Regions from separate parts of the Undibacterium sp. Rencai35W genome, predicted to be linked through region 1. Evidence: predicted binding sites of a transcription regulator. Region 1 holds the regulator's gene; each other region holds the start of a gene.
What was found. Region 1 encodes sigma-54, which starts transcription at its own class of promoters, with help from an activator protein. Its sites were predicted from a motif close to TGGCANGNAANCTGCTTT; they were not measured.
Positions count from the first base shown of each region.

Region 2: a site for sigma-54 is predicted at 1,186-1,203, ahead of prpB (methylisocitrate lyase). Genes of this name have one in related genera too.
Region 3: a site for sigma-54 is predicted at 2,438-2,455, ahead of ACO0K3_RS13260 (pilin). Genes of this name have one in related genera too.

Region 1 covers NZ_JBMPPC010000002.1:629,269-633,146, reverse strand. Annotated here, with positions in the region: gene lptC (LPS export ABC transporter periplasmic protein LptC) at 1-390, shown strand, start outside; gene lptA (lipopolysaccharide transport periplasmic protein LptA) at 410-988, shown strand; gene lptB (LPS export ABC transporter ATP-binding protein) at 990-1,730, shown strand; gene ACO0K3_RS06765 (RNA polymerase factor sigma-54) at 1,748-3,238, shown strand; gene hpf (ribosome hibernation-promoting factor, HPF/YfiA family) at 3,372-3,716, shown strand.
Region 2 covers NZ_JBMPPC010000003.1:84,638-88,515, reverse strand. Annotated here, with positions in the region: gene prpC (bifunctional 2-methylcitrate synthase/citrate synthase) at 1-102, opposite strand, end outside; gene prpB (methylisocitrate lyase) at 256-1,146, opposite strand; gene prpR (propionate catabolism operon regulatory protein PrpR) at 1,474-3,120, shown strand; gene ACO0K3_RS07425 (response regulator transcription factor) at 3,175-3,555, shown strand; gene ACO0K3_RS07420 (chemotaxis protein CheX) at 3,556-3,878, shown strand, end outside.
Region 3 covers NZ_JBMPPC010000005.1:300,178-304,055, reverse strand. Annotated here, with positions in the region: gene ACO0K3_RS13275 (Wzy polymerase domain-containing protein) at 1-62, opposite strand, end outside; gene tfpZ (TfpX/TfpZ family type IV pilin accessory protein) at 166-933, opposite strand; gene ACO0K3_RS13265 (pilin) at 1,087-1,527, opposite strand; gene ACO0K3_RS13260 (pilin) at 1,946-2,386, opposite strand; gene ACO0K3_RS13255 (FHA domain-containing protein) at 2,571-3,176, opposite strand; gene ACO0K3_RS13250 (Stp1/IreP family PP2C-type Ser/Thr phosphatase) at 3,216-3,878, opposite strand, start outside.

The DNA of each region.
Region 1 (3,878 bases):
CAACAGCCACGTATCAACAGCTTTGATGAAGACAAAACGCCAGTCACAATCCGGGCGGATAAGGCAGTTGTTGAACAAAAAAACGCACAAGGGCAAACGTCACAACAGCCGCCGAGAGAGAGTGATGAAATTCATTTGTATGGCAACGTGAATATGGAGCGCCCCGATAGTGCAACGGCAAAATTCATGCGATTGCAAACCGAATATCTGTTGCTCCTACCGGATGTGAATACGATGAAGACGGATAAAGCCGTCGCCTTATACACAGAAAGATCAGAGACGCATGCGATAGGCATGATCGCGAACAATGCGACACAGGAAGTGCAGTTGCTCAGCAAAGTTCACATGCTCATCGATCGTCCGCATCCTAAGCGGACATCAACTAACTAATCACGATGGAGAGCAAATAATGCGCTTTCAATATAAAGAAATGAGATGCCTGAGTCATTGTGTCATGCTGGCGATCGGCATTTTTTCCGTGTCACCTGCAGCATTTGCGGAAAAGGCTGATAGCTTGAAGAAGACCGCAATCAGCGCTGAACACCTGACTTCGGATGGTAAAAAGAGTACCTCAACGTTGCTTGGCGAAGTCATTCTGGTACGCGGTACTTTGCTGGTAAAAGCCGATCGTGCCGTTGTGACAGAGGCGGCTGACGGACACCAGACATCGGTTTTGTATGCCAATGCTGGCGGTCGTGTGTCGTTTCGTCAAAAGCGCGATGGGGGTCCTGATTTATGGGTTGATGGCTACGCCGACAGAGTTGAGTACGACGACAGGTCTGAGCTGGTGAAATTCATTTCCAAGGCGAAGATCCGCTATCTGGATGGTAAAAATGTAACGCAGGAACAGGAAGGCGAATACCTCTCCTATGACAGCATCAATGATGTCTTCGTTGCGACTAACAGCACGTCTGGAAAACAAGTTCCTGGCGGCGGTCGTGTTACTTTGATTTTAGAACCTAAAGCCGATAAGCAAACCAAAGAATAAGATGAGCACTTTATTGATCAAAGGTTTGCAAAAGCGTTACGGTGCGCGCCAGGTAGTGCGCGATGTGTCGCTTGAAGTAAAGAGTGGTGACGTTGTCGGTCTGCTAGGACCGAACGGTGCGGGCAAAACCACATCGTTTTATATGATCGTCGGACTAGTCCCCTCTGATGCCGGTGAGATCAATGTGGACGGTGTGGACATCTCCCGTTTGCCGATCCATCAACGTGCCGTTCTCGGCTTATCGTATTTGCCGCAAGAGGCATCGGTATTTCGTAAACTGACGGTCGAGGACAATATCCGTGCGGTGCTGGAGTTGCAAAAGGATGAGCATGGTAAGTTTCTGAATTCAGCCGAAATTGAGAAACGTCTGGATACTTTGCTGGCCGATTTGCAGATTGAGGGCATACGTGAGAATCAAGCACTTTCTTTGTCTGGCGGCGAACGTCGCCGGGTAGAAATTGCCCGGGCACTGGCAACAAATCCTCGCTTTGTGTTGCTGGATGAACCCTTTGCAGGTGTTGATCCGATTGCGGTGATTGAGATTCAGCGCATCGTACGCTTCCTGAAGGAACGTGGTATTGGTGTGTTGATTACCGATCATAATGTGCGCGAAACTTTGGGTATTTGCGATCACGCTTACATCATCAATCAAGGTGCGGTGCTGGCGAGTGGCAAGCCGGAAGATATCATCACGAATGAATCCGTACGCAGGGTTTATCTGGGAGAGCATTTCCGCATGTAGCGGGAAGCGAGATGATGATGAAACAAAGCCTGCAACTACGTACCTCACAACACCTGGCGCTTACGCCGCAATTGCAGCAATCAATTCGTCTTTTGCAGTTATCCACGCTGGAATTACATCAGGAACTGGAAAATCTATTAACTGATAACCCCATGTTGGAGCGGGTTGATGACCCCATGGATAATGCAGTGCGATTGCTGGCCGATGGCGCGATTAGCACGACTAGCAATAATTCAGAGTCGGAATTTGCAGTACAGGAAGTCGGTGCCGAGACTGCCGCTCCAGTTGCTGACAGCGGTGATAACACGGAAGTTGCTTCATCTGCGGACAGCACCAGCGCCAACGAAGAAGAGTGGAGCTTTGATGATGTGCCGCTAGGCAGTAAGTCCTCAGAGGAAGAAGATGGACGTCCGCAATTAGAAGCTGCGCAAACCAGTTTGCGAGATCATTTGCTGGAACAGATGCGGCTGAATATTCGCGAACCGCGTGATCGTGCTTTAATTGAACTGATGATTGATGCGCTGGATCCCAGTGGTTATCTGATGGAGACCTTGGATGAAATTCATGCGAGTTTGCCGCTTGAGTTGTGTGTAGAACCAGAGGAATTATCTTTCGCATTAACGATGCTGCAAAGCTTTGATCCTGCCGGGGTTGGTGCGCGCACACCGTCGGAATGTCTGGCTCTGCAAATCAAACGCTTACCTAAGATTCCCTTCGTAACACGTCGCCTGGCGCTGAAGATTGTTGAAGAACATATCACGTTGTTTGCACAGCGAGATTTCAATAAACTGAAAAAAATTCTCAATTGTGATGATGAAGATTTGCGTGAGGCGCAGGTAGTGATTCGCCAGTGTAATCCTAAGCCAGGTGCGGATTTTGCAACGGCTTCATCAGACTATGTCGTCCCTGATGTGATTGTCAGAAAATCAGCGAACGGCTGGCAGGTTTTGCTGAATCAGGATGTCATGCCCAAGCTCCGCGTCAATAGTATGTATGCCAACATCATGAAACAAAATCGTGGTGACGGGACGATGGGATCGCAGTTGCAGGAAGCGCGCTGGCTGATCAAAAACATGCGGCAACGTTTCGATACTATCTTGCGCGTTGCACAAGCGATAGTCGAAAGACAACGTAATTTTTTCACTCATGGTGCGGTTGCGATGCGCCCTCTTGTTTTGCGCGAAATTGCTGATACACTAGGTTTACACGAGAGTACTATTTCTCGTGTAACGACTCAAAAATACATGCTTACCCCGCATGGTATGTTTGAGTTGAAATATTTCTTCGGTAGCCATGTCGCGACGGAAACGGGGGGGGAAGCATCTTCCACCGCGATACGTGCACTCATCAAGCAGTTGATAGGAGCAGAAGACCAGAAAAGCCCACTCTCTGATAGCAAAATTGCAGACATGCTGGGTGAACAAGGCATGGTCATTGCGCGACGCACTGTTGCCAAATACCGTGAAGCCCTAAAAATTCCTCCAGTAAGCCTGCGCAAATCCTTGTAATGAACACCTGTAATTTAGTCTTGTAACTAAGCCTTGAAATTACGTTTTGTATTGCTATATATAATTTAGCTCGATGCATCAGAGCAAATGCTGAAGAAATTTATAGCAAGTAACATCACCATAGGAGCGTAGTATGAATCTCACCATCAGTGGACATCACCTCGAAGTAACTCCTGCAATACGTGAACATGTACAAAACAAGCTTGAGCGCATCAGGCGACACTTCGATCAAGTCATTGATATCGCCGTCATCCTGACGGTAGACAAGCTCCGGGAAAAGGAAAAACGGCATAAAGCAGACATCAATCTGCACATCAGTGGTAAAGATATCCACGTAGAAAGCCTGGCACACGACCTCTACGCTGCGATCGACCTCCTCATCGATAAACTGGACAGACAAGTCATCAAACACAAAGACAAAATTCAAGATCATCAGCACGACGCCATTAAACATCTGCCAGACCCGGCGTCGGTGTAAGTCATCAAGTCCGGTGTTCGTAGCCGGTACAATAAAAAAGGACGCGTCAAGCGTCCTTTTTCGTTGGGTACACGTTAGGTGCACAAAACGAACGGTGGTTTATTACCATCGATATTGAACCCGCAGGCTGGATGCGGCTTCCAGAGGCTTTTTGTCCCAGAA
Region 2 (3,878 bases), on a different contig from region 1:
GTTACCAGTTTTGCCAACGCTACACAGCGCGGTGTTACCGGCAGCAACACCTGACAAGGCAACGGATTTTTTTGGTTTAAAAGGAACGGCAGCTTCAGTCATGTGATTCTCCTTTGTGAGACTTGTTCGATTAAGAACATACTCTTACCCAGTATTTTTCAAAACACCAATCAATGCGTGCGGAATTGGCTAGTTTTTAATAAAAAAATGGGGAGTATGTTATTTTTAGTAAATAATTAAATTCTATGATGCGTTTTATTTAGATTTTTGCTGAGCAAATAGAGCATCCAGCTTTTGCTCAAAATCGTGATAATTGATGCGCTCATACAATTCCATGCGTGTCTGCATCGTATCGACGACCGCTTTTTGCGAGCCGTCACGACGAATCGCGGTGTATACATTTTCTGCCGCCTTATTCATGGCACGGAAAGCAGACAATGGATATAACACCAGACCGACATCGACTGCAGCCAGTTCTTCCACGCTGTACAAAGGTGTTGCACCGAATTCAGTAATGTTCGCCAGGATAGGGACTTTGACCGCGTTTGCGAATTGCTTGTACATCGCAAGCTCTGTAATCGCCTCCGGAAAAATCATGTCCGCACCGGCCTCGACACACATTTGCGCACGTTCAATCGCCGCATCCAGCCCTTCGACTGCCAAAGCGTCAGTGCGCGCCATAATCACGAAGCTGTCGTCGGTACGCGCATCAACGGCAGCTTTGATGCGATCGACCATTTCTGACTTGCTGACGATTTCTTTGCCAGGACGATGACCGCAGCGCTTTGCGCCAACCTGATCTTCGATGTGCATCGCCGCGGCGCCAAACTTGATCATGGATTTAACCGTACGTGCCACGTTAAAGGCAGAAGAACCGAAACCGGTGTCCACATCGACCAGCAAAGGCAGATCGCACACATCGGTAATCCGTCGTACATCGGTCAACACATCGTCGAGATTAGAAATACCCAGATCTGGCAAACCCAGAGAACCGGCAGCGACGCCACCACCGGACAAGTAGATCGCTTTAAAACCGGCACGTTTTGCCAGCAAAGCGTGATTCGCATTGATCGCACCAACCAATTGCAAGGGCGATTCTTCTTGCATGGCTTTACGGAACGCAGCACCTGCGGAGAGTTGACTCATATTCTTACCTTTCAAAATAGGGTTTTGCTGCGTAAGCCTGTTGCAATCAGCGTGCCAGTTTTACAAAGACATCATCACTGCTGTAAAAATATGAGGTGGATCAAGGACTTAAGCACGTCATCTGGATGATACTGAGGGAAAACAGTTCGCTATTGACTGACTTTTGTTTCATAATGACGTTTAGTTCGAAACATTTTTTGAAACAATGAAACGATCAACATAGAAATTTGAAACATTCTCAACCTCACTTTGCCAGAGAAGTTCGCTTTAACCATCGCAAGCATCTTTAGCCTCACCTCCCAAAAAACACTTCACCTCAGACCAATCATGCGACCTCAAGCACCGATCCCTCGCGACGCCAATGACAAACCCGTCATCTGGACGGTATCCATCTCGCGATTATTCGACTTATTTCGCGACATCATGGTCGAATATGACGCCAGTGCGACGATTGAACCCATTCACATGGGCTTTGAAGAAGCTGCACAACATCTGCGCGAACGCCTGCAAACCGAACGCTGCGATGCGGTGATTGCTGCGGGATCCAATGGCGCGTATCTCAAAAACCGTTTGCCCGTCCCTGTCGTGATCGCGAAGGCCAGCGGCTTCGATGTCATGCAGGCACTCGCCAGAGCGCGCCGGGTCTCGCCAGACATTGGCCTGATCACGTATCAGGAGACAATGCCGGAACTGGTCGACTTTAAAAATACCTTTGGCTTCAAGCTCGAGCAACGGACTTATGTCACGGAAGAAGATGCCCGCGCGCAAATCAGTGAACTCAAGGCTAAGGGTATTAAAGCCATCGTTGGTGCAGGCTTGATTACCGATCTGGCAGAGGAAGCCGGGTTGACGGGTATTTTCATGTATTCCGCAGAATCGATACGTCAATCATTTGAAGATGCGATGGAAATCGCCCGCTTAACACGCCTGGAGTCCGCACGCGGGCGCCATCATCCCGCCGCTGAATCGCTACGGGCGCGGCATGGTCTGGCTGATTTACGGGGTGAGTCCCCTGCCATGCAAAGCATGCGGCAATCAATCATGCTGTTCGCCCGTTCCCCGGCGACGGTGCTGATACAAGGTGAAACCGGTACCGGCAAGGAACTGGCGGCACAAGCCATGCATAAAGAAAGTCCACGCGCACGTCACCCTTTTGTCGCCGTTAACTGCGGTGCGATTGCCGAATCGTTGCTGGAATCGGAGTTATTTGGTTATGAGGACGGCGCGTTCACCGGATCCCGGCGTGGCGGTCATGCCGGCTTATTCGAGGCAGCGCATCGTGGCACCTTATTTCTGGATGAAATCGGCGAAATGCCTTTAAGCCTGCAAACCCGGCTACTACGCGTCCTGGAAGAAAGAGAAGTCGTAAGGGTTGGTGGAGTCCGCCCTATTCCTGTTGATGTCAGGATTATCAGTGCGACGCACTGCGACCTCGATGCACGTATCGGCGAGAATCGCTTCAGGTCAGACTTGTTTTATCGGCTGGCTGTACTACGCTTACAGCTACCGCCGTTACGTGAGCGCAAAGAGGACTTGATGCCATTAGCAGAATGGTGCATCAAGCATGCGCTGGCATCTTTGGGAAGCCGTCCCCATGCCAATCTGCATGCCGAGGTTCTCGCCTGCGGCACACTGCTGGCGCAATATCACTGGCCCGGCAACGTCAGAGAATTGCGCAATATGATGGAACGCTTAGCCTTATTCCTGGCGGCTGAACCACTGCAGGCACTGACCACCAGCCTACTAATAAAAATTGCACCAGAAATCTTAACAAGCAAACAAGAAAATACGAATTTGCCAGGAAAAAAGAATCCAGATATCGGTGAACGGAATCTAAAAGCTGATGCAGCTGATATTTCCTTATGGCAAGTTATGGAGCAATTTAAACACAATCGCGATGATGTCGCCCGGCATTTAGGTATTAGCCGAACCACGTTGTGGCGGAAGTTAAAGAATGTAAACAAGGTGTTTTAGAAATTCCTTTCAGTTAAAATCAATCAACATAAAAACAACCAAGATGAAATCGCAATGAGCCAAGATCAAATACAAAAAAAACTCCTGATCGTCGATGACAGCAAAGTCTCTCGCATGGTTATACGCGCTCACATCAAAAGCAAACACGATGACTGGGAGATTCTCGAGGCGTCGAATGGCGACGAGGCAATCGGTCTTGCGGATAAAGAAAGTCCCGATTTTTGCACAATGGATATCAACATGCCAGGCATGCTGGGAACCGACGCTGCTGAAATCATATTGGGCAAACACCCGGACATACGCATCGTGATTTTTTCAGCCAATATTCAAGAAACTTTTCAAAATCGTTCGAATAAACTCGGAGCCACTTTTGTTGCGAAACCGGTTACCGAAAAATCGATCGCCCTGGCGCTGGCGCATTTCTTAGGAAACTAAGTGAACTCTCTTACCGAATTACATCTCGACGCTCTCAGCGAAGTTTTTAATATCGGCGCTGGACGAGCGGCGGCCAGCCTGAGTGAAATCGTTGGCGATGAAGTGAAGTTGTCGGTTCCTAAAGTCGAAGTCAGAAAAACCTCCGAAATCAGCGCCTCGGTTTTATCATTTGAAGGTGACCGGTTTGGCGCAGTCATGCAACAGTTCACCGGCCCTTTCGATGCCGAAGCCTTACTATTATTTACCGAAGATCATGCGCTTGAAATTGTAAGAGACATGATGAGTTCGCAAATGAGTATTGAAGAGCTGGCCGAATTCGAGCA
Region 3 (3,878 bases), on a different contig from region 1:
GACATAGTTAAAAATATAGTAAAAATCAATAGTCCATATTCATTTTTTTTCAATGAAAACATTTACAAAGCTTCTCAAAATTTTTCAACTACAAATTTACATAACAAATAGCTAAATTGTCTAATTTCGCTAAAATTGCTCTTAGTTAGCGGTAATTAATTCCGTTTAAAAAAAACTGCTTATAGGCAAATAACCCACTAGTTTTGCAGTTTTTGAATCTAATAGAACAGTCCAATTTGCTGTTTTTGATGCTATAGGCAGAAATAACAAATCATCGCTAGTGATTTCCGTTTTCTTAATAGCTGCATCAATAATTTTTTGTTCTTTAGGGTAATGCAAATAAAGTACTTTTACCGGCCTCGCTTTACTCAGGACTTGTGGCACTGACTCAGAATACGATTGCCAATAACTAGGACGAGTTCCAATGTCATTTCCGGCCAGAGCTTTAGTAATTGCATCTATCTTTTCCTCTCCAGTTATACTCGTTCTAGTTCCTAAAACAATCGGACCACCTAGTATTGAGCTTTTGAACCGGGCATGTGCCTGTGAGAGCTCGCTATCTGCGATATCAACATCCGTAATAACCCTAAAAAATACTCTCTCAAAAACTACAGCAACAGGTCTTGCTAAGTAAATACTGTGAACTCCATAAAATAATCCGCATAATTGGAGTACTACAATGAAACCAAGATCTCTGATTAACTCTGCCCTTTTTTTGCCTTGATCAAAGATAACAAATGTCAGCAAAGGCCCCAATACTAGGTCAACGCTAATCAATAAAATGAGCAAGGAAATTCCACCGGACATTTCGCTAAACGGCCACGGATACCAAACAAACAAAATTAAAATCGCCACAAATCCAGCCACAAATCCAGACAGCAATAAATGAAGCATTGCGGCCTTCAATCGGAACAAAAGTGTATTAATCGACATTTTTATAACCTTTAATTTTGAGTAAACTATTACCCCAAAATGTACTAATTTACGAATAAGACGAATACCGATAAATATTCTTAGTATAAGGATATGACTATAAGAAATAAAGCCCGCTATCGCGGGCCATATTGATTAAAAGTGCTGCTGCCATTAATTACGGCATTCGGCAGGAACATATTTATAAATCGCGGTAACTGCACCAGCTGCACATGCCCAGTTAACAGTTCTTGCACCAAGTGACGGTGTCAAAGTCATCGTTACAGTACCAGCCTTTGCAGTTGATATACCGGTAATTACACCGGTAGCATCTGTACATTTTACAGATGTGGTATTCACTGTTGCAGTAACCATGTCATCAATCCCCTTACAGCTACCTGCGGCTATGATATTTGCACTAGAGATATTCTCTGTGACGGTTGCTTTAAATCCTGACATAAGGTTAGTTGTCTCGGCAATACGGCTACGAATTGTATAGTCTTGGTATGCTGGTAAGGCAACTGCTGCCAAAATACCAATAATTGCTACGACAATCATCAATTCAATCAAAGTAAAACCAGTTTGATTATGCCGGCTCATTTTTGCTGTTTTCATTTTCAAACTCCCTGGCTGCAAATATATTATTTAAATAACTCTATGTAAAACATCAGCAAACAACGTGCCAGAGCCGTTAATTTCTATTAAGAATAAACAGATGGGCATAGCGTTTTATGAAACGAACCAGCATTCAATTTTCTATGAGATGAATAAACTATTTTGCCAAGATCTAGAATCAAATTTCCTCAAGAGTCTGCATCGCTTATCTGATCACCTTTAGTTACACATCTTTCAAATTGCATTTGATGAAACTAGAGCATCAGAAGTCCTTCTTTTGCGGACGGCAATCTTATAACTATTTAGATTTTGCTAGTTTTGGATCGTTTGAGTATTCACTAATTACTTTTAATTTACAGTAAGCACAAAAAATAAAGCCCGCGGTTGCGGGCTTTATTGAGCAAAGAGCTTACAACTATTAGTTACGGCACTCAGCAGGAACATATTTATAAATCGCAGTAACTGCACCAGCTGCGCATGCCCAGTTAACAGTACCTACACCAACTGTTGGCGTCAGCGTCATCGTTACAGTACCTGCTTTTGCAGTTGATATACCAGTAATGACACCAGTAGCATCGGTACACTTAACAGATGTAGTATTAGTTGTAGCTGTCACCATATCTGTAACACCTTTGCAACTACCAACGGCGATAGCATTAGCATTAGCAATGTTTTCTGTTACTGTCGCTTTGAAACCAGCCATCAAGTTTGTTGTCTCAGCAACACGACCACGGATTGTGTAATCCTGGTACGCAGGCAAAGCAACTGCAGCCAAAATACCGATAATCGCTACGACAATCATCAATTCAATCAAAGTAAAACCGGCTTGTGCACGTTGCATCATTTTTGTGGATTTCATTTTAAAACTCCTTGGTTGCAATAAATATTTCGGATGAACTACGCAGCAGTATGAGCAAACACCATGCCACATTGATTCTCTTATTTTCTTACCTAGAAAATGACAAAAAAAAGCTGTTAACTGATGCCTAGACTGACAAATTTTGTCCTATTTTTATTGATCTCAAAAATATGTCAGTTTTTAATTATTCAGATATAAATAATAATTTAGTGCCAGACAAATCAATAACATCACCGCTTGTAAGCAGCAAAGGTTTGATGTTGATACTCTGTTCATTTAGCAGAGGATGAGAGTCCCCGTCAACATGAGCAATATAATATGTCCCCTCTTGCTGAGTAATTGCAATAACTTGAATAGCTGGATTACCAATTGTTGTAACTGGCTTACTCAATATCATTTCTCGTCCAAAATTTGAACCATTTTGAACCTTTATCCGAGCATATTTAGGTTCATTTTTGATAGGCGTTAACTTATCAGATAAAAAAGCAGAGCCATTGTGTTCAGACTCAGCCTGAAATCGCAGCTTATATTTACCAACATCAATCACATCATCATGCTGCAACAAGTGTTTTTTGATGGGCTGCCCATTAACCATGGTGCCGTTGGTGCTGCCCAGATCGAGTACGAATGATCCTGTTGATGTGGTGTCGATTACCGCGTGCTGACCGCTGATAGTTAAATGATCAATAGGAATATCGTTCGTAGGGCGTCGTCCGATTGTCAGCCGGGGTTTGAGGATACTGATTTCTTTTTGAACCAGACCATTGAAAGTGACGACGATTTTCGCCATAGTGCTCTCTTTTAAAAAAACCTGACCACGGTGATTGATCTATTTTGACAGGATGTAATTCTTTAGTGATTGTGATCCTAGTTTCGAAATTCTCATCAAAATCACTGAAATATTATCGCGACCGCCCTGGTCATTTGCGCTATCAATTAGGACTTGGCAGCATAGTTTTAAATTATCGGCATGCAGCCTCATCAGATGGAGAATTTGATCATGATTGAGCATATCGGTCAATCCATCAGAGCATAGCAGGTAAATGTCGCCCTCCTCCATTGGATGCTCGTGAATTTCCACTTCTACCTCGTCTTGTGCGCCAACTGCTCTGGTGATGAGATTTTTGATCGGTGAAAACTGGGCGTTCTCTTCGCTGATTAATCCGGCATCAATTTGCGCTTGCAATACGGAATGATCATGAGTGATCTGTCGTAACTTGTCAGATCTATATTGATAGACCCGGGAATCACCGACATGCGCAACCAATAATTTATCGTAATGGCAAAATGCAACGACAACCGTGGTTCCCATGCCGATGAGCTCAGCGCTCTCCTGTGCTGCACCCCAAACCTGATTATTGGCTAAATCAATAGCATCTTTAATCCATCGCATAGCGATCGATGTTTTATGTCCAAACAGAGAGGAAAATGTCGAAGATTTTTTACGAAGTAGCTGTTGCCTAATACTGTCAACAGTCATTTTACTAGCGAC